2 linked regions of the Paraburkholderia fungorum genome follow. The protein of the gene in region 1 interacts with the protein of each later gene in a pairwise test. Links are inferred from orthologs where the notes say so. Each region holds a gene or a part of one and is shown on either strand. Other genes may lie near its edges. The genes, in order: ndk and BLS41_RS00355.

Region 1 (3,216 bases):
CTTCCGATCGCTTCTGCAAACTTTCTTTTCAATCGACGCAGGCATGAAGGGCTTTTGCGCGCCCGTGAAGTCATCACGACCGCCCCCTTCCATACCGCGCGATTACACGGCGCGAACCTCGATAACCTTCGCTGCCTTCCCGGTGCGTTCAGCAAGGCGTGTGCGGTCTTGCACCGCACCAGCCAGCTGACCGCAGGCAGCGTCGATATCATCGCCGCGTGTTTTACGCACTGTGGTGACGACGCCCGCGTCCATCAGCACCTGCGCAAACCGCTTGATCTGTTCGTTCTTCGAGCGGAGAAGGCCCGACTCGGGGAACGGATTAAACGGGATCAGATTGAATTTGCACGGCACGTCGCGTGTAACGGCCAGCAGTTCGCGCGCTTGCGCTTCGCTGTCGTTCACGCCGTCGAGCATGCAATATTCAAACGTAATGAAATCGCGTGGCGCAACTTTGAGATAGCGCTGACACGCCGCCATCAATTCACGCAACGGATACTTCTTGTTCAGCGGCACCAGCATGTCGCGCAGCGGATCGGTAGGCGCATGCAGCGAAACCGCAAGCGCTACCGGCAGATCTGCGCCAAGACGATCCATCATCGGCACGACACCCGATGTGGACAGCGTGACGCGCCGGCGCGACAGGCCGTACGCGTTGTCGTCGAGCATCAGTCGCATGGCCGGCACGACCGCGTCGTAATTGAGCAGCGGCTCGCCCATGCCCATCATCACGACGTTCGTGACGACACGCTCACCCTTGCCGTCGCCGCCATTGGCGCGACCGCCCGCCAGACCGCGCGACGCACGCAGCGCAAATTCGGCCATGCGCAATTGGCCAATGATTTCGCCAGTGCTGAGATTACGGGAGAAGCCCTGCTTGCCGGTGGAACAGAAACGGCAATTGACCGCACACCCCGCCTGCGACGACACGCACAACGTACCGCGCGTTTCTTCGGGGATGTAAACGGTTTCAACCGCGTTACTGTTACCGACGTCGACCAGCCACTTGCGTGTGCCGTCGGAAGAAATATTGTCGCTGACAATACCCGGCATCGAGATCGTGGCGCGCCCCTTGAGCTTTTCGCGCAAGGACTTCGCGAGATCGGTCATGCCGTCGAAGTCGGCAGCGTTGTACTGGTGAATCCAGCGCTGCAATTGCTTGGCGCGAAACGGCTTCTCGCCCAGGCTGTCGCAGTAGGCGACAAGCCCTTGGGCGTCGAGGTCGAGAAGGTTGACGGTTGGACTGCTCGTCATATCGAATCCTGCCATTTCAGTGCGAGACTACGTTCATGCAACAAGCTGCATGAACGCAATGCCGTTCGCGCCCATTCCTGCTGCTTTTACCTTACTACTTTGCCAGGCGATTCGTGCGATAAAACGACTCGGCTACACGAACCGCCGGGCAAAAAACGGCTTAACGCGAGTAGACGTTCACTTCCGGGAAGAAGAACGCGATTTCGACTGCTGCCGTTTCCGCTGCGTCCGAACCGTGAACAGCGTTTGCATCGATGCTGTCGGCGAAGTCAGCGCGGATCGTGCCCTTTTCCGCCTTCTTCGGGTCGGTTGCACCCATCAGGTCGCGGTGCTTCAGGATTGCGTTTTCGCCTTCCAGAGCCTGAATGACGACCGGGCCCGAGATCATGAATTCGACGAGGTCCTTGAAGAACGGACGTGCAGCGTGCACAGCGTAGAACTTCTCTGCGTCAGCGCGCGACAGTTGAACCATGCGCGATGCCACGATCTTCAGACCAGCGTTTTCGAAACGGCTGTAGATCTGGCCGATCACATTCTTGGCCACTGCGTCCGGCTTGATAATCGACAGGGTGCGTTCGATCGCCATAAAAACTCCAAAAAATTAAGAGGTTACAGATTCAAATGAATCCGCTATTGTAGCATGTTCCCGTGTATGATTGCGATTGAACCCTTTCAATAATGAAAGGTGTCCAGCACGAGTTTCAAAATACTGGTAGCGTAGGCCTTGTAGACATTTTCAGGGTATTGAAACTCCCTGCTTCCGCACTAATCTTAGGTTTGAACGGCCCGCGCCTTGCGGCGCAAGATTCCGGCCAACGCTACACAAAAATGCTGCACAAGTCGCTGTACCACTGTCACGCAACACGCTTCCTGAGGTAAGGAGAAACCATGAACGATCATCCGTACAGCTTTGGCCGCAATGGCGCGGTCAGCACGGCCGAAACGCGCAACCGTGTGCTACGGAACACCTACTGGCTGCTCGCACTGTCGATGATTCCGACGGTACTCGGCGCATGGGTCGGCCTTGCCACGGGCTTCTCGCTGTTCGCTGCCACCAGCCCGGCAATGAGCATGCTGGCGTTCTTCGCCATCGCTTTCGGTTTCATGTTCGCAATTCAGAAAACCAAAGACAGCTCCGCCGGCGTCTTCGTGCTGCTTGGCTTCACGTTCTTCATGGGCCTGATGCTGTCGCGCATCCTGAGCTTCGTGCTCGGTTTTTCGAACGGCCCATCGCTGATCATGCTCGCGTTCGGTGGCACTGGTGTGATCTTCGCGTCGATGGCAACCATTGCAACGGTCAGCAAGCGCGACTTTTCAGGTCTCGCCAAGTGGCTGTTCATGGGCGTGATCGTGCTGATCCTCGCGTCGGTTGCGAATATCTTCCTGCAATTGCCGGCGCTGATGCTCACCGTGTCGGTCATGGCGATCGTGATTTTCTCGGCGTACATCCTGTTCGACGTCCAGCGCGTCGTGAACGGCGGCGAGACAAATTACATCACCGCGACGCTCGCGATTTATCTGGATCTGTATAACGTGTTCGTCAACCTGCTCGCGCTGCTCGGCATTTTCGGCGGCAACCGCAACTAAGTTTTATCCGGCGTGGCGCGCAATGCGCCAGCCAGCCGAAAAAAAGCCCATAACGATTGCTCGTTATGGGCTTTTTTTATGTCGCTCACGCTCGCGGCATAGACACACCGATCAGCCGATTTCTACACGCTCAGCCACGCAAACCCGTCATCCTGCGATGCGATCACGACCTCAGTGGGCGCGGCGCCCAGCACTCCCGCCATTGCAGCCTGCGCCAGTTCCGGCAGATTGTTCTGCTGACTCAAATGCGCCGCAACCAGATGACGCAATCGCGAACGATCGAGCGAAGCCAGAATTTCAGCGGCAGCTTCGTTGTTCAGATGCCCATGATTACCGCCAATGCGCGCCTTCAACGATTGCGGATAACGGCTGCCG
Region 2 (3,152 bases), 2.4 Mb from region 1 along the record:
TCGTAGTCAGCAGACCCGCGCGAATCACATCGATCATGCGTGTATCCCCGCGATGGTGAAGCGAACCCGGTCGCCCGGCTGCAGCAGCGTGGGCGGGCGGCGCGTGGCGTCGAAAAGCGGTAGCTCGGTGCGTCCGATCAACTGCCAGCCGCCGGGCGAGGTGGCCGGATAAACGCCCGTCTGCTCGCCGCCGATGCCGACCGACCCCGCCGGCACTTCCAGCCTCGGCGACGCGCGGCGCGGCGTGTGCAGCGCGGCTTCGAGTCCGCCCATGTAGGCGAAGCCCGGCTGGAAGCCGAGGAAGAACACGACGTATTCGCCGCCCGAATGGCGCTGCACGATTTCGTTGACGCTCAGGCCCGTGTGATCGGCGACCGCTTGCAGATCCGGGCCGAATTCGCCGCCGTACTGCACCGGGATCTCCACTTCGCGACCCGGCTCCGGCGTCGCGCCCGCCGCGTTCCACGCTTTCAGCAACTCGCTGGCGAGCGCTTCGCGGTCGGCCTCGAGCGGATCGAAGACGAGCGTCAGATTGTTCATACCCGGCACGACTTCCAGCACATGCGGCCAGTCGCGCGCGAGCTCAGCAGCGGCCCACACGCGGCGCTGGCACGCAAGCGTCGCGGGCGGCGGCGATTCGCAGACAAGCGCGGCATCGCCGAGCGGAAAAATTCTTGGTTGGCTCATGACTTGACAGCCCAGGTCGGGTCGAAGGAAGTGAGCACACTGCACACTCGTCGATGCACGATGAATGAAGCGTACATTATCAATAAAATATCAACAATTTCTCAATAAGCGTTTTTGCCAGGCTCCCCGGGATTCACGGCTCGTCGTACACTCCCGACACCTTCCCACCCTGTTTCCCCGAGATTTTCGCCATGTCGCGCCATCCCACCAAGATCGTTTCATCGGAACATCTCGTGTCCGAGACCAGCGCCGAGCTGTCCGAACTCGAGTACGCGCTGATCATGGCCGGCAATGCATTCAACCGGTGGATGGTGCGCTGCATGTCGGCGGCCGGCGACAAGGACATGACCGCCATCGAAGTATCGCTGCTTCATCACGTCAGCCATCGCGAACGTCGCAAGAAACTGGCGGACATCTGCTTCGTGCTGAACATAGAAGACACCCACGTCGCTACCTACGCGCTGAAGAAACTCGTAGCTAGAGGGTATGTAAAAAGCGAAAAGACCGGCAAGGAAGTGTTCTTCTCCGCGACCGAAGCGGGTCGCGAGTTGTGTCTGAAATATCGGGAAGTGCGCGAGAGTTGCCTGATTTCGACGCTGAAGGAAAGCGGCCTGACCAACGAGCAGATCGGCGACGCGGCGCAGTTGATGCGCAACGCGTCCGGCTTGTACGACACGGCGGCGCGGGCGGCGGCGTCTTTGTAGCCGGGTGGCGCTCGCCCGGCGTTCAATTCAACGGGGCGGATAAACCCCAGCCTCGGTGACGATCAGATCGAGCGCAATGTCGTGCGCTTCACGTTGAAGATCTTGCGTGCGGCACGCTTCATAAGCGATGCCCACCGTGACCGGTTGCTTCGATCCCGGCCACGCGGCCAGCGTGCGATCGTAGTATCCGCCGCCGTAGCCTAGCCGGTAGCCATCGGCATCGAATCCCACACACGGTATGAACAGCAGTTCGGGAACGACTACCTGTCCCGAGGTCGGCTCAGCAATCTTGTGATGACCGATTTTCATCGGCGTCGCGGGGGTCCATGCATGGAATTCGAGCGGCGCGCCACGCTCCTTGACAATCGGCAGACTGGCTTCGCGCTGCGCATTGGCCGTCAACCAGACCGAGACCGCGGGACGTGCGTCGAACTCACCCGCGAGCGGCCAGTAGAAGCCCACGCTGGCTGCTCCGAAGTGCTTCAGCGCGTCCAGCACACGACGGCCGAGCGCAGCGTTGTATGCCGGGTCGGAAGCCGCTTGTAGCCTTGCTTCCAATAGCATTCGACGCAACGCCTTTTTCGATTCCGGGACAGGGTTGCATGCTATGCTTGGGTTCAATTCGCGCTCCAGAAACAACGATGTCAAAACGCCTTTACCGAGTATATCGCGCGGCCGGTCTGGCGCTTGCCGCTGCGGCACTCGTCGCGTGCAGCACGGCCGTAGCCGTCAAGCCCATCCCCCTTTCGCAGCTCACCAACGACGACCAGACCTTCGTCCAGTTGCGCGAAGCGTCCCGCAATAACGACGCGGCGCGTGCAGCCCAACTGGCGAGCATGATCCCGAACTATCCGGCGCCTGCTTATCTGGAGTACTTCCAGATCAAGCCGCAACTGTTCGATTCGTCCGGCCATGCACGCGTCGACGCGCCGGACGCGCCGGTGCTGGCGTTTCTGCAGAAGTACGACGGCCAGGCTATCGCCGACCGCATGCGCAACGACTACCTCACGGTGCTCGGCACGCGTCACGACTGGCGCAATTTCGATCAGCAGTACGCCCGCTTCGTGTTGAACGACGACACGCAGGTGAAGTGCTACGCGCTCGAATCGCGGGCGTCGCGGGGTGAAAACGTGGCCGACGCGGCGCGTGCGCTGCTGGTCGATCCGAAGTGGTACGGCGACGGCTGTGTCGACCTGATCACGACGCTGGGCGTGAGCCGCCAGTTCAGCACCGACGACATCTGGCAACAGATCCGTCTCGCTTACGAGCAGAACAACACCAACACCGGCAGCAAGCTCGTCGACGCGCTGAGCAACAATCCGCCCGATCCCACGCTGTTCGCGCAGGCTACCAATGCGCCGCCGTTGTTGCTGGCGCGTGGTGTCGGTCCGGATTCGCAATCGCATCAACTGGCGTTGCTCGCGATCACGCGCATGGCGCGCAACGACCCGGCCATGGCCGCGGCTACGTTTGCGTCGGTGGCGCCGTCGCTGAGTTCGCCGGAGCGCGCCATCGGCTGGGGCACGATTGCCTATCAGGCCGCCGCCAAGCAGATGCCGAGCGCGGTCGACTGGTACCGCCTGTCGGCGAATGCGCCGCTGTCGAATCCCGCGTATGAATGGCGCACCCGCACCGCGCTGCTGGCCGGCGACTGGAACATGGTGCGCTGGTCGATCGAACAGATGCCCGAGGCATTGCGCAACCAGCCGTCGTGGGTGTACTGGCATGCGCGCGCACTCAAGCAGGCCGGCGACACGGCCA

The links.
Region 2: the proteins of ndk (region 1) and BLS41_RS00355 interact in binary tests that used the Escherichia coli proteins (3 or more experiments, as listed by UniProt). The link is inferred for Paraburkholderia fungorum from one-to-one orthologs.

The regions. Positions count from the first base shown.
Region 1 is NZ_FNKP01000001.1:2,499,689-2,502,904, forward strand. The notes cover bases 128-3,023. They hold ndk (nucleoside-diphosphate kinase), read right to left. Parts: upstream 1,841-3,023; coding sequence 1,415-1,840; downstream 128-1,414. Other genes in these bases: rlmN (dual-specificity RNA methyltransferase RlmN), read right to left, coding at 128-1,254; BLS41_RS10970 (Bax inhibitor-1/YccA family protein), read left to right, coding at 2,143-2,841; BLS41_RS10975 (MBL fold metallo-hydrolase), read right to left, coding at 2,964-3,023. In the rest of the region: more of rlmN, read right to left, coding at 103-127; more of BLS41_RS10975, read right to left, coding at 3,024-3,216. UniProt on the Escherichia coli protein: Major role in the synthesis of nucleoside triphosphates other than ATP. The ATP gamma phosphate is transferred to the NDP beta phosphate via a ping-pong mechanism, using a phosphorylated active-site intermediate.
Region 2 is NZ_FNKP01000001.1:74,568-77,719, reverse strand. The notes cover bases 188-3,019. They hold BLS41_RS00355 (5-formyltetrahydrofolate cyclo-ligase), read right to left. Parts: upstream 1,956-3,019; coding sequence 1,419-1,955; downstream 188-1,418. Other genes in these bases: BLS41_RS00350 (lytic transglycosylase domain-containing protein), read left to right, coding at 2,033-3,019; BLS41_RS00360 (winged helix DNA-binding protein), read left to right, coding at 879-1,391; pxpB (5-oxoprolinase subunit PxpB), read right to left, coding at 188-687. Outside these bases: BLS41_RS00370 (5-oxoprolinase subunit C family protein), read right to left, coding at 1-37; more of pxpB, read right to left, coding at 34-187; more of BLS41_RS00350, read left to right, coding at 3,020-3,152. UniProt on the Escherichia coli protein: Involved in the removal of 5-formyltetrahydrofolate.